Regions from separate parts of the Siminovitchia sp. FSL W7-1587 genome, predicted to be linked through region 1. Evidence: riboswitches for the same ligand, from Rfam matches in the RefSeq annotation. Region 1 holds a riboswitch; each other region holds the start of a gene.
The links. Region 1 has a riboswitch for thiamine pyrophosphate ahead of NST31_RS16765 (acetylornithine deacetylase). Riboswitches for the same ligand answer to the same signal wherever they lie in the genome.
Positions count from the first base shown of each region.

Region 2: it holds a riboswitch for thiamine pyrophosphate, as region 1 does, so the genes downstream of both, NST31_RS12430 (thiamine phosphate synthase) here and NST31_RS16765 (acetylornithine deacetylase) in region 1, are expected to answer to the same signal.
Region 3: it holds a riboswitch for thiamine pyrophosphate, as region 1 does, so the genes downstream of both, tenA (thiaminase II) here and NST31_RS16765 (acetylornithine deacetylase) in region 1, are expected to answer to the same signal.
Region 4: it holds a riboswitch for thiamine pyrophosphate, as region 1 does, so the genes downstream of both, thiT (energy-coupled thiamine transporter ThiT) here and NST31_RS16765 (acetylornithine deacetylase) in region 1, are expected to answer to the same signal.

Region 1 is NZ_CP150169.1:3,546,097-3,553,998, reverse strand. Features, by position in the region: gene NST31_RS16785 (BCCT family transporter) at 1-1,400, shown strand, start outside; gene NST31_RS16780 (universal stress protein) at 1,464-1,883, opposite strand; gene ytpR (YtpR family tRNA-binding protein) at 2,206-2,811, opposite strand; gene NST31_RS16770 (DUF1444 domain-containing protein) at 2,808-3,626, opposite strand; gene NST31_RS16765 (acetylornithine deacetylase) at 3,709-4,986, opposite strand; TPP riboswitch at 5,164-5,255, opposite strand; gene NST31_RS16760 (thioredoxin family protein) at 5,513-5,830, opposite strand; gene NST31_RS16755 (PTS sugar transporter subunit IIC) at 5,832-6,848, opposite strand; gene NST31_RS16750 (ABC transporter substrate-binding protein) at 6,987-7,902, opposite strand, start outside.
Region 2 is NZ_CP150169.1:2,641,472-2,649,373, reverse strand. Features, by position in the region: gene NST31_RS12445 (ThiF family adenylyltransferase) at 1-640, opposite strand, end outside; gene NST31_RS12440 (thiazole synthase) at 637-1,404, opposite strand; gene thiS (sulfur carrier protein ThiS) at 1,407-1,607, opposite strand; gene NST31_RS12430 (thiamine phosphate synthase) at 1,622-2,227, opposite strand; TPP riboswitch at 2,292-2,401, opposite strand; gene NST31_RS12425 (4a-hydroxytetrahydrobiopterin dehydratase) at 2,458-2,760, opposite strand; gene NST31_RS12420 (LLM class flavin-dependent oxidoreductase) at 2,902-3,915, shown strand; gene NST31_RS12415 (DNA-3-methyladenine glycosylase) at 4,514-5,425, opposite strand; gene NST31_RS12410 (2OG-Fe(II) oxygenase) at 5,607-6,320, shown strand; gene NST31_RS12405 (bifunctional transcriptional activator/DNA repair enzyme AdaA) at 6,437-7,021, shown strand; gene NST31_RS12400 (methylated-DNA--[protein]-cysteine S-methyltransferase) at 7,023-7,556, shown strand; gene NST31_RS12395 (DUF1028 domain-containing protein) at 7,777-7,902, opposite strand, start outside.
Region 3 is NZ_CP150169.1:42,797-50,698, forward strand. Features, by position in the region: gene NST31_RS00225 (hypothetical protein) at 96-290, opposite strand; gene NST31_RS00230 (adenylyltransferase/cytidyltransferase family protein) at 456-1,340, shown strand; gene NST31_RS00235 (AEC family transporter) at 1,468-2,406, shown strand; TPP riboswitch at 2,485-2,586, shown strand; gene tenA (thiaminase II) at 2,692-3,378, shown strand; gene thiW (energy coupling factor transporter S component ThiW) at 3,403-3,921, shown strand; gene thiD (bifunctional hydroxymethylpyrimidine kinase/phosphomethylpyrimidine kinase) at 3,890-4,684, shown strand; gene thiM (hydroxyethylthiazole kinase) at 4,684-5,520, shown strand; gene thiE (thiamine phosphate synthase) at 5,501-6,139, shown strand; gene NST31_RS00265 (MFS transporter) at 6,688-7,902, shown strand, end outside.
Region 4 is NZ_CP150169.1:1,427,997-1,435,898, reverse strand. Features, by position in the region: gene NST31_RS06645 (methyl-accepting chemotaxis protein) at 1-1,343, opposite strand, end outside; gene NST31_RS06640 (DUF3238 domain-containing protein) at 2,041-3,315, shown strand; TPP riboswitch at 3,368-3,465, shown strand; gene thiT (energy-coupled thiamine transporter ThiT) at 3,540-4,112, shown strand; gene NST31_RS06630 (thiol-disulfide oxidoreductase DCC family protein) at 4,630-5,022, opposite strand; gene NST31_RS06625 (thioredoxin family protein) at 5,164-5,721, shown strand; gene NST31_RS06620 (carbon-nitrogen hydrolase family protein) at 5,962-6,921, shown strand; gene NST31_RS06615 (Xaa-Pro dipeptidyl-peptidase) at 7,243-7,902, shown strand, end outside.

The DNA.
Region 1 (7,902 bases):
TGATTACCTCTAGTTTTGGCTGGTATTATTTAATCTTGGTTACTGTCATTGTTGCGTTTTGTCTTTTCCTCATTTTTAGCCCCGTAGGTGCCATCAAGCTGGGAAAAGAAGGGGAAAAGCCCGAATACTCCAAACCAACATGGTTCGCCATGCTTTTTTCCGCAGGAATGGGTATCGGCCTCGTTTTTTGGGGAACTGCCGAACCTATATCCCACTACGCTGATGTCCCACCCATGTCTGATCCTGGAACAGACGCCGCCATTAAAGAATCAATGAGATTTACTTTCTTTCATTGGGGAATTCACGCATGGTCCATATATGCCCTGGTGGGCCTTTGCCTGGCCTATTTTAATTTCCGCAAAGGAACACCAGGCTTGATTAGCGCAACGCTCAGTCCCGTTTTAGGCAAATATGCCCGAGGTCGACTTCCCATGTTGATAGATATTATTGCGGTGACAGTCACCGTTGTGGGAGTGGCGACGACACTCGGTTTTGGCGCTGCGCAAATCAATGGTGGTCTTTCATATTTGCTGGGCATTCCAAACAACTTTCTCATACAACTGATCATTATTGTCATCGTCACGGCATTGTTTTTAATGTCTGCCTGGTCCGGTTTAAGTAAAGGAATTAAGTATTTGAGCAATACGAACATGGTACTGGCGGTCGTGTTATTAGTACTCATCTTTATCCTTGGCCCCAGCCTGTTTATTTTAAACATGTTTACGGATACCGTTGGAGCCTATATCCAAAACATTATTCAAATGAGCTTGCGAATTGCTCCGCTTGAACCCGGCTCCCGCGAGTGGATAAACGACTGGACCATTTTCTATTGGGCATGGTGGATATCTTGGTCGCCGTTCGTCGGCATTTTTATTGCCCGTGTATCAAAGGGCCGGACAATTCGGGAGTTTATGATTGGTGTGTTAATCCTTCCGGTCATTGTCAGCTTTATTTGGTTCGCGGCCTTTGGTTCCACAGCAATTGATGTTCAACAGGCCGGCGCTATTGATTTAACAGAATACGCCACGGAGGAAGTTTTATTTGCTGTATTTAATCAAATGCCTTTTTCCGCCATTCTTTCAATAGTGGCTCTCATTTTGATCGGAACTTTTTTCATCACTTCGGCGGATTCGGCAACCTTCGTACTTGGAATGCAGACATCCTACGGTTCTTTAACACCGCCAAACAGTGTGAAGATCGTCTGGGGTATCATGCTGGCTGCCATGGCTGCCATTCTCCTTTACAGCGGCGGTCTGGATGCGTTGCAAAACGCGCTTATCATAGCGGCCTTGCCTTTTTCAATAATCATGATTTTAATGATGCTCTCGATTTACAAGGCTCTGCGCAAAGAGCGGGCCGAGTTAGGTTTGACCAGAAGAAAAAAAATGCAACAAATGTAATCAGCGCGACTCAAAAAAAGCTGATTTCCGCTTTAAGGGAAATCAGCTTTTTAAGTTATATATTTATTTTACGATTAAAACAGGTGCCTTCACTCTTTTGGCGACTTTATGGCTGACGCTGCCAAGCACCATTTCCTGGAGTGTATTGAGCCCGCGGCTACCGACAATCACCATATCACATGAGCTTTTATTGGCATATTCCACGATCGCTGGTCCTGGATCGCCATGGAGCATGGTGAGTGTATGGGAAATGTTGGCATTCTTGAAAACTTCTTCTACAGGAATCAATTTTTTCCTGCGTTCCGCTTCCAATTCTTCAATATTTTGGCTCTGAAGCACCTCACTTTTCGCTTTTGAAAAGTCTACTACGTAAATAATTTCTACTTCAATACCTTCGGACATTTGCGCAAGTAGTGCCGCTTTCTCTGCTGCACGGAGCGAATTATTGGATCCATCAGCAGCAACTATTAACCTTTTTAACATGTTGATCTCCTGCCTTTGTCTATTCATGGCCTTTACCAACCATGCGATTTGCCAGTTTTTTGGAGGCGGCCGGTATATCAAAACCAGCCAATGTGGATGATTGCCAATTTCGGGATTCTAGTATATCGTGATCATTCTATGTAAGCCATCCTCAGTTGATTTAGAAACATCACAAGAAAAACGATATACTATTCTATCATCCATTTGGAAAACTTTTACCAACGGTTAACATCATAACATACAGCGCTCTACATTTCATCACCCATGAAAAAAACCCCGCTTTATTTCAAACGGGGTTCGTTGTTTGTTCACATTTTATCAATCATGCAAAGGCTTGACCCGTTTCATATTGATCGTCTTCTAATACGAGAATGCCTTTTTTCTCAGGTGCATTTGGGAGACCGAGCTCACGTGCCGAGCAAATCATTCCGCTGGAAGCCACTCCCCTTAACTCCGCATCCTTGATAACCATGCCGCTTGGCATGACGGCACCCACTTTGGCCACGACAACCTTTTGGCCTGCTTCCACGTTGGGAGCCCCACAAACGATTTGCAGTTCTTCCGACCCGACATCGACGAGACAGACACTTAGTTTATCTGCATTCGGATGCTTTTCTTTCTGTTTAACGAACCCGACAACAAACTTTGGTGAAAGATCTGCTTCCAACTTCTCTTCCATTCCGTTTTCTGCCAGCGCCTTCTCGATGTTCTTCACCAATTGCTCGGTCAGTTCCACTTTTCCATTTGCATCAATATCTATGTATTTGGATGCGTGAAAAAGGTTGAACCCTCCTGTTACATTCGTTTCCCCGTCAAAGATCCGGACCGCATCCCTTTTTCGTTCAAATTGAAACTTTTCCCGGTCTACATCCTTCAACACGATCATTAACGTATCGCCAATTCCTTCACGGTTATAAAATACATTCATGTATTGTTCCCCTTTCCATTGTCTACTCTTCTATTTTTACCCATAATAAATATCGGCTCAAGTTTTCCTTTTTCATATATAAATGAGAGCGCCGTAATGGGTACAAGGCCATTTGTAAAAAAGCTCATCGTCATTTGCGCCAGTACATCGTAGCCGGTCTCATTCCGCAAGTCGGCGATGATGAGAACATCTTGATGAGGAACCGCCACAGCCATTTCCCCTTTTATATTTGTTGCCGTTTCTTCTAAAAACTTTTCGTTTAATATTCGGCTTGCGTCGTATCCGTCATTTGTATTCAGAAAGTAGAACTCGTTTCCGGCCACCTCGTCTTTTTTCATGGCCGTCGGAAGCGAGCGGACATTGAATCGTGCCATTTCCCGGATTTCGTGCGGATCGAGACCCTCTTTCTGTATAAACTCATCATCAATCAGGCGATATGTTTTTCCAAGGTCGAGCGCATAATACACTCTTGTCTCTGCCGTATGCTCATCGGTAAGAAACTTATTGCCGTCTTCGGATTCAACGGGAAACGAGGTGGAGCGAATCACGGGAAAAATATTTTTTTCACTTCCGGCAACAACTTGTTCCCGATCCATGACACCAAGCGCTTCTTCGGCGTAATAAACGACTTCATCAATCGCTTTTTCCTTGCGCTCATGCCATTTGGCAACGATTCCCGGCAAGGAAATATCAATCCCTTTGCCATTTTCCGCATTTTCAACACGCAATAATTCTTTTTTTCGATCATATGTAATCGTCCGGCCTTCTTTGCTTAGCCGCGCCTCAAGCTCTTCTTTTAGTTTTCGCTCACTCATTTTCAATGAAAGACCCTCCCTGGGTAAAATACGCTACCATCCATCATACATCAAAATGACACGGGCTAAAAGAATGAACGCTTTACTCTTTTTTCGTATTACACCACTCAACCATGAAATGCAACAAAGTCTTCGTAAACTTGCATAACTGTTCAATGTTTATTTTTTCATCCACGGAATGAGCTTCTTCTACTGTACCCGGCCCGTAAATAGCTGAAGGGATTCCCGCTTCCTGGAACCAGCCTCCATCCGTAACTGTTTTGGACATCCCTGTTTTTGCAGCCGTTTGCCATACGTGTTGATGAGACTGCTGCAGCCTCTTAATCGCGGGATGACTTTCCTCAAGCTCCAGAGCCGGAAAAATTTCACCCTTTTCCTCGATCATGGATCGGCCACCCCAGCGAAACTGCGGAGGATTGTCTTTTAGCCAAGGGTCAGCCTCAGCGACACGGCGAATATGGCTTTCGATCTCAGCAGTAACAGACTCATATGTTTCATTCGGATAATAATGAACGGTCACCCACAAACGGCATTCATCTGCTATAAATGCGGGATGCCTTCCTCCTTCAATTACGGCTGGATTAATGGTGTTCGCCCCAGCCGGAAAGCCCGGATAGTGCTTGGTTATCGCCCAATGGCGTTCTAATTCCTGCAACCCGGCAATGATTTTCATCATTTTTTCTATGGCGCTCGCTCCATATACCCCACCGCCGGCATGAATCATATGTAGACGCATAGCATCGTGGAAAACCTCACGGCTTTTCACGGTGATCCAGCCAGTTATCACTCCTCCCTGCCCATGGATTTCACTATCGCTCACATCCATGACAAGGGCAAAATCACCTGAGTATCCCCGTTCAATACAAGAAAGTGTTCCGGCTTCTCCCACTTCTTCCCCAATTACCGACTGGAATTGCAAATCACCTTTCAGCTCAATACCATGCTCATTTAACAATTTAAAAGCAAAAAGCGCTGCCGCCATTGCACCTTTCATGTCCGCAACGCCCCGACCATAAGCAAAACCGTTCTTGGTTATCATGTCAAAAACAGGGACAGTCCATTCACTTTGATCTCCTACTTCCGCTACATCAATATGGCCATTGATAATCAAACTGTTGTAACGCTCCCCCTCGGTCCCCTTCTTGATCCCAACCACATTCGGATCATTCTCGTAAACGTCCCAGCTATCTGTTTCGAAATGTACCTGCTGTAAAAACGATTCAATATATTGTTGGACCTCCCTCGTATTTCTCGCAGGAGGACTAACCGTTGGATAACGAACTAACTCCTTTAAAATGTCCAGTAATTCACCTTGCCTCTGATCAACACTTGCGCTCAAATCATTTTGTATACTTAGCATGATAATTCTTCCTTTCTATATATGGATGAAAATCCCTGGCGAGTGCTTAGGCCGATGATTCCCCGTCACAACTGGCATATCAATTACATAGAGCTACTTCCATCTCTGACACTTTATTACGTTCCAAACGTGAAAAAAGCCGCTCTTCACGCAGGAAGGCAGCGGCTTTTAAAACAATGACAAAGCAGCCTGCTTCCCTACGCCAGCATAAACCGGATCAGGTTCAAAGGGTTTACTTCTCAGCCGTCAAGGCTCCCCCAGCAGAAAATATTTCGCAATATTCTTCTATCATCATCTATCTTATCATAATATTACTGATTGTACACAATACCGGAAGGCGCCGCGCATTGAAGCATGAACGATCACAAAGCGCTCGGCCATCGAAAGAGATTGCGATACATAAAAAAGTGAAGCACGCTTCCTTCCAACCGCAAGCTTTTGAAAAAAACTGTCCAGCGTTGTAACAGCTCCGGCGAATTCTTGCCGACTTTCGCTGAAAGCTGAGCGAAAAAGCGCTCCTTCACACTTACTCAGACAGGCCGTTTATAAAGTCCTCGATTTCTTCCAGCGTTTTTCTGTCTTTGCTTACAAACCTTCCTGCTTCTTTCCCGTCATGGTATGCGACAAAACTTGGAATACCAAAGATATCCATTTCTTGGCATAGTTCAAGAAATTCATCCCGATCGACGTATACGAAATGATATTCCGGATAATCCGCTATTAACCGCGGCAATACAGGTTCAAGCACCTTACAGTCCGGACACCAGTCGGCGGAAAACATAAAGATGGCACGTTCTTCATTCTTCAATTGCTCAAATTGTTCTTTTGATTGCAGTTTTTCCATATTACTTCCCTCCAGCATTTATAAGCATCTGGCCAGGTTTAATCCAGCCGCGCTTTCTCATATATTCTGATATGATTAAGCTTATCACAGCCGGACCAATAACATGGAGTACAATGACTTGGATCAGAACACTTGTTGAAAATCCCATCGTTGTAAATGTCATGATCTGCCCGACAAAACCGCTCGTTCCCATACCGGCTCCAGCGGCATTGCTGGTCATTCTCCATACGGTCGCCCCAATTGGAGCCAATAGGATGCCGGCAACTGTCGGTGGAATTAATATAAGCGGATAGCGAATAATATTCGGAACCTGCAACATGGAAGTCCCAATCCCGATAGCAAGCAAACCTCCCACTTTATTTTCCCTGTAGCTTGCCACCGCAAATCCGACCATCTGTGCACTGCAGCCAATCGTGGCAACGCCGGCGGCAAGTCCATTCAAATCAAGCATCAAAGCGATAGCCGCACTGGAAATGGGAGCCGTGAGAGCAAGTCCCATCAATGTGGCGACCACCATCCCCATGACGATCGGACGCTGGTCTGTAGCCCACATGATCCAGCTTCCGAAGACCGTCATAAATGTCGAAATGGGCGCTCCCACGAACTTTGCCACGGCAAATCCGGTAAAAATAGTAACAAGTGGAGTAACAATAATATCAACTTTCGTCTCCTTGCTAACCATTTTTCCAATTTCCGTTGACATTAACGCGGCCACATAACTTCCTGCGGGACCGCCAAATTCAGCACCGGCCGCACCAGTTGCCACTGCCGCAAAAATGACCAAAGGTGGCGCGCCAAGTCCAAAGGCAATCGCCACTCCGATTGCCGGCCCCATTAATCCCATCGCCATTTCGCCCATTTCAACGAAAAATGGCCATCCGAGCTGTTCACCAACCGTTTTCATAATCAAACCGATAATCAAAGAAGAAAAAAGTCCGAGCGCCATATAACTTAACGCATCAATTACATAAGCTTTTGCAGTTAAATGGACACCTTTCCTGTCGAGAAATTGTTTCAACGCCAAATCCTCCTGTAAAAAATAAATACAAGTCCACTTAACTAGTGTAAAGACAACTGTATTTTTTGTCTATCTTTTATTTCATATTTTTCCCCATAAACAAAGAAAACACCCCCACACAATGGGGGGTGTCAATCGTTATGATTCAACGATATTGATATACATCTCCTCTGCTGGAGGAGCTTTTTCCACATAATCCGTATCTTCCAGCCACTGGATGACTTCATTCCATAAATCTTCCGACTGACTTCCAAACGCTTCGTTTTCCTTTTCCATTTTTGGAAGCAAAATATTCAAGCTTTCCTGTTCTACTTCTTTGTTGAGAGGAAAGTTTTCATCGTCCTGATTGTTTAATAAAATTTCCAGCGCTTCTTCCGGGTTTTCTTTCATAAACTCATACCCTTTTGAAGCTGCCTTCCAAAAAGAACGGATTGAATCTTCTTTTTCTTTCCATGTATCATCATTTGTGACAAACACCAGCTCGTAGTAACTTGGAACACCATAATCTACTGGATTAAAATGCTCCGTTTCTACTCCTTGGTTGGCAAGCATAGGGACTTCATGATTGATAAAAGCACCGGTAACCGCATCCACCCGCTTTGTCGCAATCGCCGCATTCAGCTCAAAACCGACGTCCGTCATCTTCACCTTGCTCATATCTCCGCCATCAGACTCCACGATTGTTTGTACGAGCGGTTCATTAAGCGGCGTTCCCGGCCAGCCGACTGTTCTTCCTTCCAAATCTTTCGGTCTCTTTATATCACTGTCTTTCAAATAAATAATATGATTGAGCGGACTTCTGACAATCGCAGCGACCGATTTTACCTGTACCCCATCAGCCCTTGCCGTGATCACATCAGATTGATAACCGATGCCAAGTTCAATATCTCCTGTAGCTGCCAGATTAATAGGGTCCGTTGGATTGGCAGGAAAACGGATGTTCACATCCAGTCCTTCCTCTTCAAAAAAACCTTTTTCCTTTGCAGCATATAAATAACTATGGACGGCGTTGGGATACCAGTCCAGCATAATGTCAAAAGATTGTAATTCTTTA
Region 2 (7,902 bases), 900 kb from region 1:
TGTGATCTACTTCTTCTCCCACGATATATTTGAATACATTGGTTACTTGATGTGCTGTTACCACTTGAATAATCGGGCTGATTACCCCTGCTGTATCACAAGTGAGTGTTTGCGGCGGAAGCGTATTGAGCAGACAATGGAGACATGGACGGTCGTTCCACCCAATCGAATAGGTCAAGCCGTAGCTGGCGACGACAGCCCCCATAAAGAACGGTATATTTACTTTTCTGGATGCGTCATTCATTAACAATCTCGTTTCGATATTGTCCGTCGCATCCACAATTAACGTCTTTCCTTTGACAAGCTCTTCAGCATTTTCTGCTGTTACATCCGCAACCATCGTTTCAATGTCGACTTCACTATTAATCTCGCCAAGCCGCTTTTTGGCCGCAACCGCTTTTGGCAACTGATCGAGCACATCTTGTTCGGTATAAAGCTGCTGTCTCTGCAAATTACTCCAATCAAGTATATCCCGATCTACAATCGTCAGCTTCCCTACTCCTGCACGAACGAGCATTTCGGCACTTGCAGATCCAAGTGCCCCCGCTCCGATCACTAAAATATGGGATTGAGAAATTTTCTTTTGACCGGCTTCACCGATCGGTTCAAACAGTACCTGTCTCGAGTAACGGCTGTTCACGATGGAAGCAATCCTTCAATAGGACTGCTCGGCACCGCATAATCCCTCTCTTCGATCCGGCCGGCTTCAAATCCGAGCCTTCCTGCTTCAATGGCTAGTTTCATAGCAAGGGCCATCTTCACTGGATCCTTTGCTCCTGAAACGGCAGTGTTTAACAATACGGCGTCCGCTCCCAATTCCATTGCGTAAGCCGCATCCTTCGGAGAACCGATTCCTGCGTCAATAATGACCGGAACAGATGATTGCTCAATAATAAATTTGAGATTTAAAGGATTTAAGATTCCCCGTCCCGAGCCAATCGGGGAAGCGCCCGGCATGACAGCGTGGACTCCCAGATCTTCCAATCTTTTGGCAAGTACAACATCATCTGATGTATACGTAAGTACAGTAAAACCTTCCTCCAACAACATTTCAGAAGCTTTCAACGTTTCAACAGGGTCAGGAAGCAATGATCGGTCACATCCGATAATCTCCACTTTCACCATATCGCATAATCCAGATGCACGGGCAAGTTGTGCCGTCCTGACAGCTTCTTCCGCTGTTTTAGCGCCGGCTGTATTTGGAAGAAGGGTATACTTTTTCAAATCAAGCATTTCCAAGAAATTGGGCTGCGACGGTTCAAATACGTTCATTCTTCTTACCGCGAACGTAAGAATCTCTGCTTCCGACACGCGAACAGCTTCTTTTTGTATTTCAAATGAAGGGTATTTTCCTGTACCCAACAATAATCTTGAGTCAAATGTTTTCTCTCCTATTTTTAACATGCTTATCCTCCTCCTACAAAATGAATCATTTCAATCTCATCTCGTTCACGAATGTGCTTTCCATAATCGGACTTTTGAACAATCTCTTTATTTACCTCGACAATGACAATTCGATTGGACAACTTAAGATGATCGAGCAGCTCTTGAATGGTCGTAACATGTTCAGGCAACTCATACAGCTGACCGTTTAATTTCACTTCCATCTCGCTCCCCCCTCTCAAGTGATTGCCTGCCTGGCGTCATCATAAGCCGCTGCGGCAGATAATGGATCCTTGCTGTCAAAAATCGCTGACATCACGGCTATCCCCGAGGCACCTGCTGCATTCAGTTCGGGGATATGTTCCGGTTTGATTCCCCCAATCGCATAAATCTCTGCGCCATCGTATTTCACACTTATCTCTGAAAACTCCTCAAGTCCGCGCGGCGGCAGATGCCCTTTGCTGGCTGTTTCAAATACATGTCCATATAATAGCCAATCAGCTCCGCCCGCGATTGCCTGATCGGCTTCCTCCGCGGAATGAACAGAACATCCTGCTAATAGTCGGGGAAAACACCTTTTTACCGTTTGCACATCCAACCCGTGCCCCGGAAGATGCACCCTTCGGATATTTGCCGCAACAGCTACATCTACCCGGTCGTTTACGATCAGTTTTTCAGAAGAGACTCCCTCACGCAATACCAACTGGATCAGTTGCATACACTCATCAGCCGTTTTTGATTTTTCCCTGATGATAAAATGATCGACAAACGGCTCTGTTTCCACCATTATTTGTCCTACCTTTTTGATCGGCCACCTATCATTTGTTACAGCGATCAACTTCAACTACATGCCCCCTTTAAACACAAAAAAACCACTTACCATAAAGGAAGCGGCCAAATTTATCATATAAATCGGCATGTCACTTCCCTCCGCAGGTTCCAACCTGTTCAGGTGATAAGGGTATCAGAGTGCGCACTCTTCTCTCAGTCCTTTTCAAGGATTCCCCCAGTGCTTTTGCATATGAATGATTCTTGTAGTAATGATAGCATTAACTTTTCATATTGGAAAGTATTCTAGTTTTCTTTCGTACACTCCTCATAAAATTGATCATATTGATCTGCCATTTCAAAGTCCAGTGTCGTTAAGCCACGGGCTCGCCAAGAAGAAATTTTAAGTGTCACAAGCTTGTAGTCGATTGATATAAATGGATGATGTTGCGCTTTTTCCGAGGCTTGTGCCACTTTGTTCACAAAGTCGATTCCTTTTAAGTAGTCGCGAAAACGGTACTTTCTCGTAATCCATTTTTCATCAACAAGTTTCCAATTTTTATTTTCTTGCAATTTCACCGCTACTTCTTCCTGCGATAAACGTTCCATACAATATCCCTCCAAAAAGAGAAAATGATCATTGGCAAATGACAAAAACTTCCGTTCGACTCGATATGAAAAACGGATCATTGGACGTGCTATTGCAAACACTTTATCATCTTTTATAAGAGAAACCAAGGAGTGATTCCATTGTTACAATCACCTAACATAAAACTGTTTGACGGCATCCCGCTGTCGGTTCTTGATTTGGCTCCCATTACCGAAGGAAGCACGGCAACAGAATCTTTTAAAAACAGTGTTGAATTGGCACGAACTGTCGAAAGCTTTGGATTTAACCGCTACTGGCTTGCCGAACATCATAATATGCCCGGTATTGCCAGTTCCGCTACATCGGTCCTCATCGGCCATATTGCCGGCTCCACGAAATCCATTCGAGTGGGTGCGGGCGGCATTATGCTCCCGAACCATGCGACTCTTGTCATCGCTGAACAATTTGGAACCCTTGAATCGCTGTATCCCGGAAGGATTGATTTAGGACTCGGTCGTGCGCCGGGAAGCGATCAAGCGACTGCTTACGCACTCAGACGGACACTCAATAGGGGAGCTGAAGAGTTCCCGCAGCAAGTGGATGAGTTGGAGGAGTATTTTCATGGAACAGCACAGGTCCGCGCCATTCCCGGTGAAGGACTCAACATTCCAATCTGGCTCCTTGGCTCGAGTGATTTTAGCGCCAGGCTCGCCGCTTATAAAGGATTCCCTTTTTCTTTTGCCAGCCATTTCGCTCCCCAATACACGATACCGGCTATACAGCTTTATAAAAATAACTTTCGGCCATCGAAAACGTTAGCCCGCACTTATGTGATGGTTGGCGTTAACGTCATAGCCGCTGATACAGATGAAAAAGCCGCTTGGCTTGCCACTTCCCAGCAACAGCAGTTCTTGGATCTGATACGCAACATGCCGTCTCAATTAAAACCGCCTGTTGACAATATGGATGAAATTTGGTCGCCGCTTGAAAAAGCCTCTGTTGAACGAACCCTTGATGCGCGCTCCACAATTGTGGGCCGCCCTGAACACGTTCGTGAGAAGCTGCGTGAATTTATAAAAGAAACAGAAGCTGATGAAATCATCGTTAACTCACAAGTTTTTGACCCAAAGGACCGGATCCGCTCATATGAAATTCTCGCAGAGATGTTAGTTTGAGCGTTCTTTTCCCTATTTGTCCCGGCTCCCGCTACGAGCACCATGAGGATTCCGACTGTTCGTGTTACTTGTGACGTTCCATTCATTTGGTCCATAGATCATACGCTTATATTTGATAATTTTGTACAACATTTTCATTTCACACAGCTGATCGCAATAAAGATGTTTCATTCTTCCTTTATCATTGCACAATGGGGCTGAGATAGAATTGGAAAGATCGTGAAAACAAAACCGCCTGAAATCAAGGTTTTAAACTTGATTCCATGCGGTTTATTTCATTTTTACAGAGTTATGTCCAGCCCTTATTTTTGTTAAAAAAATTCCTATCATCGCTACGTCAACATATTTCGCTTTCCGCAGGTCTCTTCAGCTTCCTCGGAAAGCAAAGATCGCTTTCCTGCGGGATCTTCAGCTCGAGCTATTCCCGCAGGAGTCACATATGTTGACTACGCTAAAAGCTTGCGTATGATACACTGGGACAATTGATCCCGCATGTAAGGTGCCGTATGACTCCCACTTCAAAACGTGAGGGTGATACAAAAGGTCCAGACGCTATTTCTTGGTCTCCACTGATCACGCGGCTGCGGGCTCTTCCCCGCTAATAAAGTGTACGCCATAAATAAAAAGTAGCGTACGATTCCCAGTTTTTCCATGAAGCCGATAAGGCCATTATTTCATTTTTGGTTGGCTTTCGATCCATATTACGCAGTACTTTTATTGCATTCATAAGACCTACATCATCGATTGGAAAAGCAGAACCGAATCTAAGACAACGCATTAAAACATAATGGGCCGTCCAAGGACCAACGCCACGAATCTGGATTAATTTCTTTTCGGCATCTTGAAAGCTCATTTTCATTAACTCGTCCTTCGATATCTCTCCACTTTCCATTAGCTTAGCAATGCCAATCACATATTCACTTTTCCGTAGCGTCATTTTAATATTTGAAAAATCACTGGTGGTTCGTTGTGAAATTTGCTTGTACGACGGGAAAATCCAGTATTTTTTTCCTTTCCATTCCATACATTCCCCAAATGCTTCTACAAGCTGTTTTTTTAATGTGTATGCGAATGCGATATTAATTTGCTGTCCCAATACACCCCAACATAAGGCTTCAAATAAGTCGGGAATCCCAATAACCCGCAAGCCGCGAAACTTTTCAACAGGCGTTTTAAGAAGCGGATCGGCTTCTGCTATTTTATAAAATGGCGTTATATCTCGATCAAGATCAAACCATTCGCGAATATATTTGACAATCTTCTCCCTATGCCACTCCTCAACAGGTTGGGCGGCATCCAAAAAACGAATAACCATCTGTTTGTTAGCGATAACGCTTATTTGTATTAAGAATCTAGCTTTTTCAATAGCAATGGCTTTCGTTATAAAACCATCCTCTATTTCATACATGCATTCATTCTTTTCCCGTGTTAAATACCCAAGATTCGCTTCCAGATCAAAATCTTCAGGTAACATTATGGTGATGTCATCTTCAAGTGTACGGAATGTCATGTTATCCATCTCCTCATCCTGGCAAGCATTTTTATGTCCTTATACCGAATTGATGTACATATTATCACATCATCCTCCGATAAAATTTCAATATCTTGCTATTACGTTCTAAAGAACTTATTTTTTATTTCATCTGCCGTTATACTAGATTGTACAAAATCATGAACAAGGGAGAGGTTGAATGTCTTTAAATATAAGGACACGTATTCAAAATGTAGATTGGGCGTCGATTCAAAAAGAATTGGATAAAATTGGATTTGCAAAACTTCCATCCCTGCTAACGATAGAAGAATGCGCCTCTTTCATCGAGTTTTATAAACAAGAGGAGTTATTCAGATCAACTGTCAGTATGGAGAGATACCGCTTTGGTAATGGAGAGTATAAATATTTTTTATATCCACTGCCCGACCCACTACAACAATTAAGAGAGTCGTTGTATGTGGAACTGGCTAAAACAGCAAATAGATGGGCGGGTTACTTAAACCAGCCTGCACAATTTCCGGATCATCTACAAGATTTTCTAAGAATATGTGAATCATATGGACAAACGAGGCCAACCCCCTTGATGCTAAAGTATGAAAAAGGAGGATTTAATTGTTTGCACCAAGATTTATATGGAGATATATTCTTCCCCTTCCAAGTAGTCTTTGGACTCAACAAAAGGGATCATGACTATGCCGGGGGAGAATTTTTACTGGTGGAGCAAATTCCACGTGCTCAAAGCCGGGGTCATGTCATTACGTTGGAACAAGGTGAGGCGCTCATTTTTCCCACCAGCCATCGGCCTTTCTTCGGTAAAAAAGGGTATTATAAAACGAAAATCCGCCATGGAGTCAGTACTGTTACTTCCGGAAAACGCTATGGACTGGGAATTATTTTTCATGATTCGAAGTGAGGTTGCCATTGAATATCTGCAAAATCGTCCATTTCAATGTTTAGGGGGCATTTGCTTAAGAAGGTGAGAGCTTAATGGAAGGCAAACAACAGAATAGCTTTCAAAAGGGTTGCGGAATGCCGGATAACGCCACATTCATGACAAATGAAAGATGGCAAGCGATTATAAACAATGATCCTTCTTACAATCATCAATTTTTCTACGCCGTCAAGTCGACGAGGATATTCTGCAAACCATCATGTAAATCTCGTGTGCCAAAAAAAGAGAATGTCCGTATTTTTCTAACGGCAGAGCAAGCTCTCCAAGCAAATTTTCGCCCGTGTAAACGTTGCAAGCCCACTAACGAGGAATTGCCTGATCATGAGTGGATTGCTCTTGTCACGGAATACATTCATAACCATTTTACAAAGCCATTACATTTAGAAGCGCTGGCAAGTATCGCCCACGGAAGTCCGTACCATTTACACCGAACATTTAAAAAGATTAAAGGCATCACACCTGCCGAATATATACAACAAGTGAGATTAAACGCGGCAAAAGAGTATGTAACTCAAACCAATAAAACGATTACGGATATCTCCATATGTGTGGGAATCCCAAACACACCCTATTTTATAACACTATTTAAAAAGCAGTTTGGCCATACACCTGCACAATATCGTAAACTGCAGCGATTCAAGCGTAAAAAGGAGAATCAATAATATGAAATCAAACCATACATCCGCTATTTACTGGTCTTTGCTAGAACATAAAAATTGGCGTTTTTATATAGCAGCCACATCCAAGGGGCTTGTATATGTTGGATCACCTAACAAACCATTGGAAGAATTGTCTGCATGGGTTGAAAAACATTTTCCGGACAGCCAACTCGTTGAACATGAGAAAAATCTCGCTCCTTATAAAATGCAAATCATCGAATATTTAGAAGGAAAACGGAAAGAATTCACATTTCCAGTTGATTACAAAGGGACGCCATTCCAGCTGTCAGTTTGGAATACTCTTTGTGAGATTCCTTACGGACAGACAAAGACCTATTCCGACATCGCAAACTACCTGAACAAACCAACGGCGGCTCGTGCTGTCGGCGCAGCTATTGGCGCGAACCCCATTATGATCGCAGTGCCATGTCATCGCATTGTTGGAAAAAATGGCGCATTGACCGGCTATCGCGGTGGTCTTGCAATGAAATCCAAGCTTTTGGAGCTGGAAAGTCCGAACTCACCTATGAATAAATGACATGTTCCCACATGATACAAAAAGAAAGAGAGCGCTCATTAGCAAAAAACACACCAAAAAACGATTTGGCATTATCGGTGTTGCGCCTGTTACAACCCCTTATAAGAGAAGCCTTTTTGGCGTTTTTGCGTTCGCGAAACAGGTCCTTTTTAAAATGATTCGCTCCCTTTCTTTCCACCTTGAATGATGAAATGAAGCTCCAAGTCTTTATGCGGTTTTCTTATCCTTTAGATTGCAACACTTCAATATACTCTGCTGCCTTACGCTCCCCTTGTCCCCTCACCTGCATACTTCCATCAAAGTTTTCAATCAGATGAAAGTCTTGGAGAGCGTCAAGGAGCTGATC
Region 3 (7,902 bases), 1.0 Mb from region 1:
AAACCCAAGATTGCTGTAAAATCAACATCTTGGGTTTTACATTTTCATGCATTTACTCTGAATTGGATTTTTTAGACAGCCCCTCCTGCTTGATTCTAATTAGCTTTATATAACAGCGCATGAAGTGCCCGAAAAATAATAACGCCAGCAAATAATACAATAACAATGACAGCGATAATTTGAATCACAGTGATCAAAGGAACTACAATAGTCAGGTTGGGAACCAAAAGTGTGATGCCCAATAAGGCATACCCAGCAAGGATGGCAAGCAAAGAAGTTGGCCAATTCATTCTAAGTATACACCTCCTTGGTAACAATGTATGAACACCAATTTCCGTTGGTGCGATTTTAAATATAAATAAGGAAACAATCTAGCCGCGATTGCAATCATATATTAAATGATATATGATAATGTTGGTATCGAGGTTAAAAGAGATGCAAGGGGGAGGCCTGTATTGAAAACAATTTTCATAGAAGGGGCATTTATTGGAAATAGAGAGGAACATGAACCTTGTGTAATGGTGCTTGGCTTTTTTGATGGCGTCCATTTAGGGCACCGTTCATTGATTGACACGGCCAAAGACATCGCAGAGAAAAAGGGCATAGAATTGGCTGTTATGACATTTTTTCCACATCCAAGCAATATTTTACGGGTTCAAAACAAAATAACGAGTTATTTGACGCCTCTGCCTGACAAACAGAGATTATTGAAAAATATGGGTGTTGAAAAATTATATATTGTAACATTTACCGAGCAGTTTGCCGAACTTTCACCGGGAGATTTTATTAAAAAATATGTGGCTGGATTACATAGCAAGCATGTCGTTGCCGGTTTTGATTTTACCTATGGTTACCGCGGGAAAGGAAACATGGAACGAATGAAGTTAGATGGAAAAGGCTTATTTGATGTAACAACAGTCCCCAAAAAAGCTTTTAATGGTGAAAAGATTAGTTCGAGTAAAATCAGGAAGCTCTTGGATGAGGGGAAAGTGGAGGACGTTCATCATTATTTGGGGAACCATTACAGTGCGCATGGAATGTTGGAAAGCCAATCATTCGATCAATACAGCGGAAAAACAGTCGCCCATATTGTATTCCAACATTATTATTTGCCGCAAAAAGGGTTGTATATCGTTGAAGTGACGACTCAAGAGCGAATATATCAATCAATAAGTCTGCTTGATGTTCATCATTCATGTGTGTTAGTGTTGGAAGGAAATATACATATTCCTGCACCCGTAACGATTAAATGGCTGGCAAAAGTGAAAGCGTTCTCTCCGTTGCAGTATAAGTCCATTGATCAAATAACAAAAAATCCATACTATCCGCTAAAAGCTTAACTGTTGTTTTAACCGTTTTCTTATGTATAATGTACGAGTGAAGAAGTGGTAAAAGGAAGTATCCTGAAGTCCATTTCTTCGCTTTTTCTTTGCCATTATCAGTTTTTATACAGAAAGTAGGATACGTATGGAATTTACAGTTGTTTTTCAGTCAATCATCATTATTACTTTGATGATCATGATTGGCGCGTTGCTCGGTAAAACAACTCCATTAAATGATGATACTCGCAGAGCATTTATTCAAGTGATCGTAAATATTGCGATGCCCTGCATTATTTTATCGAGTATTTTTCACGTTGAAATGGATGACCAGATGTTTAAAATGATTGCCATCGTTTTTGGGCTTTCCATCATTATTAATCTTATTGGAATCGGGACCGGCTTTTTATTTGCTTGGTTATTTCATAGGGGTTCCAATAAGATAAGGGAAATTGCCATCCTTTCAGGTTTGGGAAACACCGGATTTATCGGCATTCCGCTTTGTGCGGCACTTTTGGGCCCAGAGGGGGCTTTGTTTGCGGCCATTTTTGATGCTGGAGTCGATGTGACCATTTGGACAGTCGGAGTCATTTTACTTCAGAAAAATAGAAAGTTTGCTTGGCAAACATTAAAGTCCATGGTGAATATTCCGACAGCAGCCATTTTCGTTGGTCTTATTACCGCATATTTTCAATTAAAGCCGCCCGGTCTTTTGATTGACTTGACGGACAGATTGGCCGCATTGGCGGCACCGCTCGCCATGTTCTATATCGGAATGATGATCATGACCCTGAAACGCGGACAAGTACGCCGTTCGGTAAACCATATTTGGGTGCCCATTTCCGTAAAATTGATTATTTTGCCGATCGCTTCCATTTTCATGATACACTTTTTCAGTTTAAACACGGTACTCGTTCAAACGGTCTTGATTCAATCCATGATGCCGACGATTACCCTGGCATCCATTCTCTTTGCCAAATACTCTGCAGATGAACAAATGGGGGCCTTAACGACTATTTTTTCCACGCTGCTTGCACTTGTGACCATCCCTTTAATGGTGTATGTAATGAGCCTATTTATTCATTAAACTTGCTTTTTGTCCATATCATGATATGATGGCAGTACATGCACCTAATAATTGAATAACTTCTTTGAAACAATGAATTTTGTCTGCTAGGGGAGCTGTAAAGCTGAGAGAAATCGATGATTGAAACCCTTTGAACCTGATCTGGTTTATGCCAGCGTAGGGAAGCAGGCTGCGTCATTATGATTTGCTTTATGATGATGAGCCGCTTCCTTTTCGGGAGCGGTTTTTTCATTTTTTCAAAGTGGGGAATCATGAAGTACAAACTTTTTTAAAGGAGTGGAACCAATGAAAGTTGAAAAAATGTTGTTTACGGACAGGCTTTATGAGAGCGCGAAGGAAATATGGGAAAAAAGCTATAACCACCCATTCGTCCAAGGGGTAGGAAAAGGAACACTCGATCAAGAAATTTTTGAATATTATATGAAACAAGACTATGTCTATTTAATTGATTATGTGAAGCTGTTTGCTATTGGAGCGCAAAAAGCTCCCACTCTCGAAATTATGACAAAGTTCTCACATTTGCTTCATGAACACCTCCATTTTGAAATGGAGCTGCATCGCCAATTCGCCGCAGAGTTTGGCATTTCGAATGAAGAGCTTGAAAACACCGAACCCGCACCAGTCAATTTGGCATATACCCGCTACATGCTGCATGTGGCTCATAACGGAACATTGGCGGAACTTGTGGCAAGCCTGCTTCCGTGTGCCTGGCATTACGCCGAAACGGGAGAAAGATTAAAAGAACAATATGGGGCTACTTTGGAATCCAACCCGTACCGCAAATGGGTTGAAACCTATTCATCAGAAGAATTTACTTCTCTTGGAAAATGGCTGATTGATCTCATGAATCAGTTAGCAGATGGGAAACCGGAAAGAGAATTGGCGGAATTGGAAAAGCACTTCCTTATCACCTCCAAATATGAATATTTATTCTGGGATATGAACTATCATCAACAGAACTGGACGCTCTAAATCCTAATAGCCGGAGGTTGCTCCATGCGAGTTAAAAAACTGACCATTACAGCCATGATCATTGCATTTACAACAATCACGAGCCATGTTATCTTTATCCCGGCCGGATTTGCCAAAATTTTTCCAATCCAGCATTTTGCCAATATGGTAACGGCCGTTTTATTTGGGCCAGGCTATGCATTAGCCCAAGCATTTATCGTTTCGACAATCCGGAATATTTCAGGAACAGGCTCGTTGTTTGCTTATCCGGGAAGCATGATCGGAGCCCTCCTGGCTGGCTGGTTGTATGCCAAAACGAAAAGAATAGGGTTTGCGTTTATAGGTGAAGTCGTTGGAACCGGGATCATCGGTGCTGTTGCCGCCTATCCGATTGCGGCATTGCTGTTAGGCCGGGAGGCGGCCTTATTTGGATTGGTCCCGGCCTTTGCTGCCAGTTCCATTGCCGGCGCTGCCCTGGGATTTGTTTTATTAAAAGTATTCATGAAACATTCAGCGATCGGAGGTTTGCTGTATGAAAACAGCTCTTACAATCGCCGGATCTGATTCCGGTGGAGGAGCGGGGATTCAAGCGGATATAAAAACTTTTTCCGCTCTAGGGGTGTTCGGCATGTCTGCGATTACGGCGATTACGTCCCAAAATACTGTTGAAGTAAGATCTGTACAACTCATTGATGTAAACATCATCAACGACCAAGTCGCAGCCGTGTTGGAAGATATTGGGGCTGACGCGGTGAAAATCGGTATGCTGGCAACGCCGGACATTATACAAACAGTCGCGCAATGTTTAAAAAAATATAAACCAAAACACATTGTTCTTGATCCTGTTATGATTTCCAAGGGGGGACACCGGCTGCTTGAAGAAGATACAATGCAAGAGCTGAAATCAACCCTTATCCCGCTGGCTTCGCTCGTTACACCTAATATCCCGGAAGCGGAGGTTTTGGCCAATATGCCGATACATAATGAGCCTGACATGTATGAAGCATGCCGGGTGATCAAAAAGCTGGGAGCGCAGGCTGTCCTGATTAAAGGCGGGCACTTGCAGGGAAACCCCAATGACTTATATTACGACGGGCAAACGTTTCAACTATTTCGCGGGGAAAGAATTGAAACGAAAAATGTCCATGGGACAGGTTGCACACTGTCCGCAGCAATTGCCGCCCTCTTGGCGAAAGGAAAGGAAATGCCGACAGCGATTGATGAGGCCAAAGATTATATTACAAATGCGATCGCCAACAGCCTTGACATTGGACAAGGATACGGACCGACCCATCACTTCTATCATCTATACGAGTGTGTAACGTGATGGGAACGGATGGGCAGATGATGTTGACGAAAGTCGGACAGCTTTTTGAGCAAGTCAGACATAAACAGCCGCTTATTCACCATCTAACAAATCAGGTAACGATAAACGATTGCGCAAACGTAACCCTAGCCATTGGCGCTGCACCCGTCATGGCGTCCAGCCCTTTGGAAGCGGCTGACATGGCCAAAATGGCGAATACCCTCATAATAAACATCGGAACATTGAACTCGGATGCGTTTAAAGCGATGAAGCTGGCTGGAAAAGCCGCCAACGAAACAGGAATTCCTGTTATACTTGATCCTGTCGGAGTGGGGTCAACGGACTTTCGAACCCAATCTGCTTTTGAAATACTGGAACAAGTAAAGGTTTCCGTCATTCGAGGAAATGTAAGTGAAATGAATTGTTTAGCCGGAGGCATCGGGGCGACAAAAGGGGTTGATGCGGGCAAAGTCGATCAAACACCTGAAAAAATTGCCGTCAAGGTTGCCCGTCAATATCGGTGTATAGCTGCTGTCACCGGCAAAGAAGATGTGATCAGTGATGGGAAGAGCGTTTTTATGATTCAAAACGGCCATATGTGTTTATCCAGAGTGTCGGGGACAGGCTGTATGACGACTTCCTTAATCGGGTGCTTTGCCGGTATAACGAATCACATGCTACATGCGGCTGTAGCAGGAGTATCCGTTATGGGGTTAGCTGGGGAAGAGGCTGCTTCCTTATTAGGTGAGCGCATTGGTTTGGGAACATATAAAATAAAATTAATCGATTCCATTTCATTCATGAACAGCAATCACTGGCAAAAAGGAGTCAAAGTCATTGAAAAAGAATCATATTGATTATCGCCTTTACTTGGTTACGGAAGAAGATCTTCCGATAAGCAAGCTTTTGCATTTAATTGAAGAGTCAGTAGCCGGAGGCGTAACTCTCGTTCAATTGCGTGAAAAAAAGAGCGGAGGAAGAGATTTTTATGAAAAAGCAATCCAAATAAAAAAACTCCTTGATTCACTATCAGTCCCCTTGATCATTAATGATCGAGTGGATGTAGCTCTGGCAGTCGGCGCTGACGGCGTGCATGTGGGGCAAGAAGATTTGCCTCTTGCCGCAGTAAAAAGTATCATTCCGGATTCCATGCTTGTCGGGGTTTCAGCCCGTACTTTAGAACATGCCATTGCGGCAGAAAAGGGTGGCGCAGACTATATTGGGGTTGGTTCTGTTTTTCCCACCTCAACAAAAAGCGATGCCAAACTTCTTCCAAACGGCATGCTGGACAAAATTGTTTCCTCCGTGTCTATTCCTGTTGTGGCGATAGGCGGCATCAATGAAAAAAACAGCGGTTGTCTGAAAAACAGCGGAGTAGCCGGTATTGTCGTCGTCTCCGCATTAACACGGGCAAAAAATCCGAAAGTTACCGCCGAAAACTTATTAAAAGGCCTAAAAGGCTTCGATACGCACTAAACCTGGATTCAACAGATTCCGGGTTTCTTTTTTTGTCCCGCTTTAACTGGCAGTAAGTCCCCGATTCAACGCATCGAGATAAAAACGAGAACAGTGCGGGATCAACTGCCAGTAAAAGCCCGATTGAATCAACTAACAATCAGCGGACAACAGCTGATTGAAGTTTCACTATATCCCGCTTTAACTGGTAGTAAGTCCAAGATTCAACGCATCGAGATAAAAACGAGAACAGTGCGGGGCAACTGCCAGTAAACATCCGATGTGTTTGGGTTAACATGACAAAAGCTTCGACAGCATTGTCACACGAAGAAAAAGCGCAAGTTTTTTCGAGCGATGCTGCTGCCTGGTCCTTGCTTTGCCAACAGAACGCTTTCGCTGTTAGCCATTGTCCTGCTTCTCATCAGCGAATCAAAACCTCGCTGATTGAAGTTTCCTTCAACCGCTCAAAACTTTCGAAAAACGAAATGATTTGCTTGTAATATGAATTTGTTCCATATATGTTAAGATTAGGCATTTTAATACACGTTGTAACGAAAGGTGAACGCAAAATGCAGAACAGGAAACGTGGGCATCAAACAGCACTATGGACAAAGTCTTTTACAATGCTTGTCATTGCCAGCTTATTTTTATTTATGAGCTTTCAAATGCTCATTCCGACATTGCCCCCTTATATTAAGTCATTGGGCGCTTCGGGGTTTGAAATCGGAATGATTACTTTAGTGTTTTCGGTTGGTGCGGTATTAACCAGGCCGTTAATCGGATACATGCTAGAGTTTCGGCCGCGTAAACCGCTCGTATTAATTGGAGCTGGCGGATTATTGGCCGTTACCATTTTATACCCGCTCACACAAATCGTCACGATTTTGTTGTTGTTCAGGCTGCTTCACGGATTAATGTGGGGCTGGTCGTCAACTGTTAACGGAACAGCTGCTGTTGATCTTGTTCCTAATGAGCGGTTGGGGGAAGGGATGGGATATTATGGCCTTTCCATTACGGTCGGCATGATTATCGCTCCCAGTCTGGGAATCTATGTATATCAAAACTTTCCTTTTACAGTATTAATTGTCATTTCGGCCCTGCTGGGATTCATTGCTTTCATTTTACTTGCTTTCATTCAATATCATACCCCTGACAATATCCTGATTGCCAATCGAAAAAACCTGCAATTTTCCATTGTTGATTCTCTAGTTGAAAAATCTAGTTTGACACCGGCGGTCATTACTTTTCTCGCAACGTTTGGATACGGAACGATTGTCACTTTTATCGTCATTTTTGCTGAAGAAAGGGGCATAGCAGAAATCTTTTTATTTTATTTGCTTAATGCCTTAACAGCTACTTTGATCCGTCCGATAACCGGGAGATGGTTTGACCGGAAAGGTCCTATCCAATTAGTTGCTTTTTGTTCACTCTTAACCTTTATTTCTATGTGGATGTTATCTTTTTCGAGCAATTGGCTTGGCATTGTGGTGGCGGGAACGTTGTTTGGAGCCGGGTACGGTTCTTTAATTCCCGCATTGCAGGCCTGGGTGCTGGCCATGACCCCCCATCAGCGCAGGGGAGTAGCAAATGGCATGTTCTATTCCGCGATTGATCTTGGAATCGGATTAAGCGGTCTCGTTTTCGGCTTGATTGCCCTGTTTGTCGGTACTGCGCAGTTGTTTCAAATTTCGAGTTTCTTTTTCCTGATTGTGGTCTTCATAACGCTCTCCGTAGGGAAAAAATGGCAGAAAGAATCGGAAACAAGAAAGAAAAGGGAATTTCTG
Region 4 (7,902 bases), 2.1 Mb from region 1:
GTCGCGACTCCTTCTTCAACGGATTTCACACTAAGGATAGTGGCGTCTTGCATATGTTTAATAATGTCGGATATTTCACTTGTTGCCTCACTGCTTCGTTCCGCCAGCTTGCGGACTTCGTCGGCTACTACGGCAAATCCGCGACCTTGTTCTCCCGCCCTCGCTGCTTCTATTGCTGCATTTAGAGCAAGAAGGTTTGTTTGATCGGCAATATCATTGATGACTTCTATAATTTCGCCAATTTTATTGGAATCTTCTTCGAGTGCGGACATTTGGACGCTCACCATATTGGCTCCCTCGACAGAGGAGTGGACGACTTGTTCTCCTTCTTGGGCAATTTTAATCGTCCTATTTGAATATTCCGCGGCTTGTTCCGTATTTTGGGCAATGGAGGCAATGGCAGCCGCCAATTCTTTAAATAATTCGTTGATCGTTTGCGCGGCATTCGCCTGATTTGTACTGGCGCTGGCGACTTCTTCAGTGCTGGCTGAAAGTTGCTCGGCGGAAGCTGATAAATTTTCTGAAGCACCTAAAATGTTTTGAATAGTGGCCCGCAAATTTCCAATCATCTTGTTTACAGAGCGGGCGAGAATTCCGATTTCATCTTTAGCCTGTATATCGACTGTTTCGGATAGGTCACCGTCAGCTACTTTTTCCACTAAATCAGCCACTTTTCCAAGTGGACGAGAAATGATTCTGGCAATGAAGATGCCGAACAATATACTTAGTAAAAAGATAAAAGCAATAATGCCTATCGTTATCATGAATGTAGTGGAATATACTTTTTGCGCGTCCTTTTGGGCTTGTTCGGCAGCAGCAGCGTCCATGTCCATAAGGTCATTCAATTCATTGATCAGCCCATTTTGAATATTTAGCAATCCGCCATTAAGGCTTAACAAATATTCTTCGCTTTTTCCTTCCGTCGCCAATTGGAGGGCGCGATCATATGAATTGTTGTGTGATTCCCAAATATTATTAAATCTGTATACTTTACTTTCCTGTTCTTCTGTTAATTCGCTTTTACTGTATGCGCTAACATGTCCTTCAATTTCTTTTCTGATTCTCTTAATATCTTCAACTAACTTTTCGGTTTCTTGTTGTGTCTTCGTCAAATACAAATCCCTGCTGGCCAATCTCAATTGTTGGACTAAATCCCGGGCTTCCGCCACTTCTTGTATTGGTTTCAAGTTATTGTTATACATGTTGGAAATGGAATGATTTAATGTGTTCATTTGAGTCAACCCGACCACTCCGGTTCCCACTTGAAGCAATGCGAGAATAAGGAAAGCTGTGATCAATTTTACTGCCGTTTTTAAGTTTAAAAACCAATTAAAAATCTTCATCTTTATTACACCAACCCCTACATAATATGAAAATAATATTTACTGTTAATAATGGTTAAAAAGGATGATTTAACCTTTTCGCATCACCTCTAAATGATCCATGTAAAGGAACGACCGTTCTTATTAGATGTATGGGGTCAAATGGAGGAAGGCGCCGTTGTTAACGAAGGCTTTGTTTGCTCCGGCTCCTCATTCGACAAAATTTAGCAAAAAATTCAGTTCCTACATTATATTTAATCGGCATAAATGTTAAAAAATGAAGTCATCTCATGAAAGAAGTTTTTCATCATGTGATGAGAAGTAAATAAATGTAAATGTATGGATATAAATTGGGGATTACTGTAAATGTTTTCCAAATATATTTTCTGAATTGGAGTTTTTCCCTATAAAGGTTTCTCTTCGCCAATCTGCCATTCTTTAATGTTCCTACCAGTCTCTCATGTATTGTTCTGAATTGCTATACAAACCGATCGATTTCGATCATATGGGACTGAAACGTACATTTTATTCACCAAAGAGGGATACCCAGCCGAAGAAAATCTTTGTTAGAACCAAAGTTTCGACGTTTCCCGGTATCGCGGAGTTGACTTCTCTTCTTTACAGTGCGATTGTGCGCTTATTACGGCCAAATTTCAGAAAGTGTTGTCGGTTATATTTTTGGGTATTAAATAATGAACTTCAACTAGGGGGTGACTCTATGGTCAAACGGTCTTTTGCTGCATTGGCGAGTCTGGCCGGAATCCTTATGTTTGTTGCCAAACGGCGAAAGCGATCGGTGCCGAATCTGCCTGACATCCAGCTTGAGTCTATTGAGCAATCCACGAACGCCATCACGTTTCGTTGGAAAGAAGGAATAGGCTTCTACCGTTTGTACAGAGAAGGTCAGTTAATATACAGCGGTTCCGACATTTGTTTTTCGGATAAGGGGCTGGACCCGGCAACGAGTTATTTATACACCGTGGAAATGATGGAAATAACATCTGGACCAGTAAAAATCCAAACAGCGACAAAGCCGGAAAAAAATGATGAAAGTAATATTCTTAAGGATCTCATCGTAACGACTGTTGTATCGCGTTCGCTTATCAGTTTGGGTTGGGAGCCCATATCCGGGGTCAGTGAATATATAATCAAGCGCAATGGAGAAAAGCTTGCATGTGTTACAAATTGCTTTTACACGGACAAAACTGTCCGGCAGGATGCCGAGTATACATACTCGATCGAGGCGGAGCGAATCCTTCCGTATTCGGAAGAGGATTTAAATGAACCAAAATTTTTGGCGGCGGGAATCATCGGATTTTTTAAACGAGGGCGAAAAAGGGAAAAAGACGCCACGATGGAGAGGTTCCGGATGACAAAAAAGATTCGTGCCATTGAACAAGTTTTACAGTCAAATGGAAAGGATTCCGAAACTGATTGGCGTTTTCTTTATCAAACATTTTTAAACAACAAGTGGATAAAAAACCCCAACTTTTTTTCTCCGTATCGTTATTTTCAAGGGGACAATCGGGGGTTTGATCCCCATTCTTCCAATTACAGAACGAAAGCAGAAGTCCATGTGCGGCTTGGTGGAGGAACTCCGCACATACAGTTTGAGAAAGATGTGGGAGAAACGAGGGGATACGGATGGACGAAAAGAATGAAGGATAGAGCAACAGCATCCAGTGAGGGCATGGAAGTGGAAGAGATCGAGAAATCCAGTGAAAAAGCGATGTTTCGGCTTACACATTCCGTGAAAAACCCGCTTGTTGTTTCCCCGGCTGTCGACTATGAAGTTTGTGCCACTTTTTGGCGGGATGGTTTGTATGATATTTCCGGGAAGCATGATCAGTCGCCTCACCATGAAGTATATGTTCAATCGGACGCTCAATCCCAAGCAGTATGGGAGCCTGTCCATCAGGCGCAGGACCAAGGCCTGGAATGGATGTCGGGGACGATGGCTTCACAGTATTGGCGGGTATCAAACTTGCAATAACAAATATTGAAATTTTTCAAAAAAAGATTACAATAAAGGATAGTAGTTGAATCGGCGTGCCAGGGGGAGCTTTTGGCTGAGAGTGGATTCGTTCCAGACCCTTAGAACCTGTTGGTTAATTCCAGCGCAGGGATGGTTATTTGAGGTGTGAAGGCAATGGAGTATTTCATTGTCTTTGTTCCCCTATGGTTACGGTCGGTTATTACATCATAGGGGGTTTTTTTATGGGAAAAAAGATGTCTTTACGCATTTTGATCGAGGTAGCGATCTTTGCGGCATTTGCGATGATGCTGGACATGATTCCATCGATTCAGGTAACGCCGGCGATCAAATTTTCGTTTGCCATGGTGCCTATTTTTATTGTGGCGCTTCGTTGGGGGGCTAAAGCCGGTTTTGCTGCAGGTTTTTTGTGGGGGATGTTGCAAGTAGTTTCCGGGGAAGCCGCGGGACAAATATTAACGCCTCTGCAAGGATTCATTGAATTTTTCGTTGCTTTTAGCTTTGTTGGAGCGGCAGGATGGTTTGCGCCTGCAGTGCAAAAGGCTGTAAGGTCTGAAGGAAAAACAAGGCTCGTACTGCTCTTGTTTGCAGCGATCTTTGTTGGCGGCTTTGCCAGATATACTTGGCATTTCATAGCCGGAATCATTTTTTGGGGTAAGTTTGCACCTTCGGGTCAATCCGCTTTTCTTTATTCACTGATTTCCAACGGCACTTCTTACATTATCTCTTCATTGGCATGTTTTATCGTGATCGCTTTGCTCGTCACAACGGCGCCCCGTTTGCTTCAAGTAAAATAATGGAAAAGGTAGAAAGCAGCGGCACAACCCACGGCCAAAGGGCTTGCTGCTTATTTTTTGTGAAAGTGAAAGTTCGGCTAAATCGTGTACTAGGGAATACGGAGGCTTCTATGATTAGCTTGTGAAGGATTTAGAAAAAGAATGATCGGGGGGCGAAGAAAAGGTCGTCAGAGGGGAAGTCCGCTCCCTCTCCCCGACTTGAAAGCGCAATATTGCTCTTGGCCCCGGCAAGGGCATGCCAACGGCGGCTTCATGACAAGACCGCTTTGGTGCTTTCCGGCGGTTGTATTCAGGGGGGAATGTTGGGAATATCGGCCCGAACAGTTTGAGCTTGGTCAAACGCCTGTCAAGTTGTATTCAGGGTGGAATGTTGGGAATATCGGCAGACAAACAGCCTCTTTCAAGAGTCTGGAATGAAAATAAAGCAAAAGTCGGAGGGAGCGCCATTTGAGCGAACCCCCTCCGGCCAAGTGCCGCTTTTGAGTCAAATCCGAAGTGGATGTGACAAGTTCTTTTGCTACGATAAAAATCGGGCGCGTATATCCGGCGGCGGAAGCATACAGCTTTCTTTTTTGCCAAACCATTTGTAACGGTTTTTCGCAATCAAGTCATAAAATAGATTGCGGATTGGATAAGGAGCGACCATCAATGGATATAACCATTTCCAAGGTGCGTTCAAATGGCTGCATATCCGCAGTGCTGCTGCCGATTTATAGTACACTTTGTTTTCGTCGATTAACATCATGCTGTCGATATGGGCAGGTACATCCTGGGCTTTTAATAATTTTTGGCCGATGTCGCTTTGTAAAGAAGCAAAGTGAATCTTTCCTTCTGGATCGTTTTGAATGATAAATTGGACACTGGCATCACAAAAATGGCACTCGCCGTCAAACAATACGATGGGATGCATCTTAACACCTCTTCCAAATGGAATCTCTTTTTACTTTAACCGATTTGGCGAAATTGAAACAACGGAAGAATGCGGTTTGGTTTACACAATCTATTTTATTGAAGTACTCTTAGTATAAAAGTGGAAAAGGAGATGAAGAGAATGGATTTACATAATTGGTATGAAAAAGGGTTGACGCCGGATGAATATATCGAAACACTTGAATATCACAAGGACGGCTTTTCGCGGGTTTATGATCAGTTTACTCCCCCGGAGGATGAGCGCTTTTTTCAATCCATAAAAGACAAGCAATTGCGGGTCATTGTCTTGGCAGAACCTTGGTGCGGACATTGTATGCTGAACATCCCTGTTTTGCTCCGTTTGGCTGAAAAAACGGATATGCCGGTCCGCTTTTTGCTCCGGGATCAAAACTTGGAACTGATGGACCGATATTTGACGAATGAAAAACGAATTATTCCGATTTTTATTTTTATAGACGAAAACGGAAATGAAGTGGCGAAATGGGGACCGATTACAGATTTTACAAAAAAGTTTGTTGACGGGTTCAAAAAAGACTTGCCGCCGAAGGATGATCCAGGGTACGATGAAAAATTTAAAGTGATGGTAAAACAAGTGGCAAAATCTTTTAGGGAGAATCCGGACTTTTGGAACAACTCTTATGAGTCTATGAAAACAGCACTATATAACTATAAACCTTAAAAACAATTGGGACAAGCAATGCTCTTGAAGTGCTACGAAAAGTGAAACGTTAATAAGGCCAGGGCCCGATATTGCATCAGGCTCAGGTCTTTTCGTTTTTGCCAAAGGTACAAAGCACTCGGATTGCCGCAATTTTGGCATCAGTTTGCCGACAGAAGGTAGCCAGATATGCAGGAGAAACATCTATATCAGAGGGAGATGGTGGAAATATATTTTCCCGGAAAGAAAAGTGGAAGGATGATGATTTTGCAGAAAAAAAGACAGTGTCAAGTCGCTGTTGTTCAAGCCGGCGCAGAAGTGATGGACAAAGTGAAAGGGGTCGAAAAGACGGTCCGGTTGATCAGAGAAGCGAGCCAAAAAGGGGCCAATATCATTGTGTTCCCGGAGGCGTTCATACCGGCTTACCCAAGGGGTATGTCCTTTGGAACGGTGGTAGGTTCCCGGTCTAATGAAGGGAGAAAGGATTTTTTTCGGTATTGGAACAATTCCATTACAGTGCCTGGAGAGGAGACAGTAGAAATCGGCAAAGCTGCCAAGAAGGCAAAAGCTTATGTTGTGATAGGGGTGATTGAAAAAGAAAGTGAATCCAGCCAGGGGACGCTCTATTGCACAGCGTTGTTTTTCGGCCCGGATGGGGAGCTGTTGGGAAAACACCGCAAGCTGAAGCCTACTGGGGCGGAGAGACTTATTTGGGGAGAAGGTGATGGAAGCACATTGCCCGTTTTTGATACACCGTACGGAAGAATAGGCGCACTCATATGCTGGGAAAATTACATGCCGCTTGCGCGCGCGGCCATGTATGATAAAGGTGTGCAAATTTACGTTGCGCCAACCGCTGACGGAAGGGATACGTGGTTTTGCACGATGAGGCATATCGCGCTGGAAGGAAGATGCTTTGTTTTGTCATGCAACCAGTATGCCACAAAGAGTATGTATCCGGAGGATCTTTCTTCACGCAAGGAAATGAACGAATGGCCGGAAGAACTCACCCGCGGGGGGAGCTGTATTGTGAATCCGCTGGGCGAATTTATTGTTGAGCCAGTGTTTGGAAAGGAAAAGATTCTCTACGCGGAAATCGATCTGGATAAGATTGCCGAAGCGCAGTTTGACTTTGATGTCGTAGGCCATTATGCGCGACCAGATATTTTCCAGCTGACCGTGAACGAACAAGAGCAAAAAAACACAGTTTGGATCAAATAGAACGATAGAAATCCTTTCAGGAAATAGGTATTACTTCTTGGAAGGGTTTTTATATTGCAAAGGTAGACATGGGGCTATCTGCACCAAAAGATTTAATCTGGCGTGTTTTGATGACGCTTTTTTAATCTGCTTCTTTTTTCAGCCGTTCTGACCATGTTATGGCGTTTTCCTCACTACAAGACTAATGTCGATTTGGGAAATCTAGCATTCTCGTAAAAAAAATTTGTAAAATATCCCAGATAATTAACCGAAAAGACCCTTTTCTATCAAGAATATTTAAATTATTATGAAAATATAAACAAAAGGGAGGGAAATGATATAATGCGTTGGAGTACAAGTAGAGTGGCCCTTAGTCTAGTATTGTCTCTTTTGTTAGTGCCGTCGTTTTCCCACCTCGACAATGATAAAGTATATGCCGAGCAGGTAACGGTTTCTGGACATGAATTGGAAGATGGCGTCACACGGCCCATCTATTCTTATTTGGACGCCATTAAAGAAACCGTTTTCATTCAATCGGAATTGGACAGTGATGAAAATGGAGAGCCGGATCGGATTGCGATTGACATTATGCGTCCAAAAGAAACAGAGGAAGGATTAAAGGTGCCCGTAATCATGGAGGCAAGTCCTTATTATGAAAAGTTGGGACGAGGTAATGAGTCCCAAGTAAAAGATCCGGATGGTTCCGGAACAAACGAAATGTTCCCTTTATTTTACGACAATTACTTCGTTCCGCGGGGATATGCGGTCGTGTTGCTGGATATGGTGGGAACAAACAATTCCGATGGCTGTCCCACAACAGGTGGATTTGAAGAGACGGAAAGCGTAAAAGTGGTCATCGAGTGGTTAAACGGAAAGGGAAAAGCGTTCGACAAAGAGGGAAATGAAGTGAGTGCCGATTGGTCAGCTGGAAAAGTGGGAATGGTCGGCAAGTCTTACGATGGAACCTTAGCAAATGCAGTAGCCGCCACGGGTGTAGAAGGT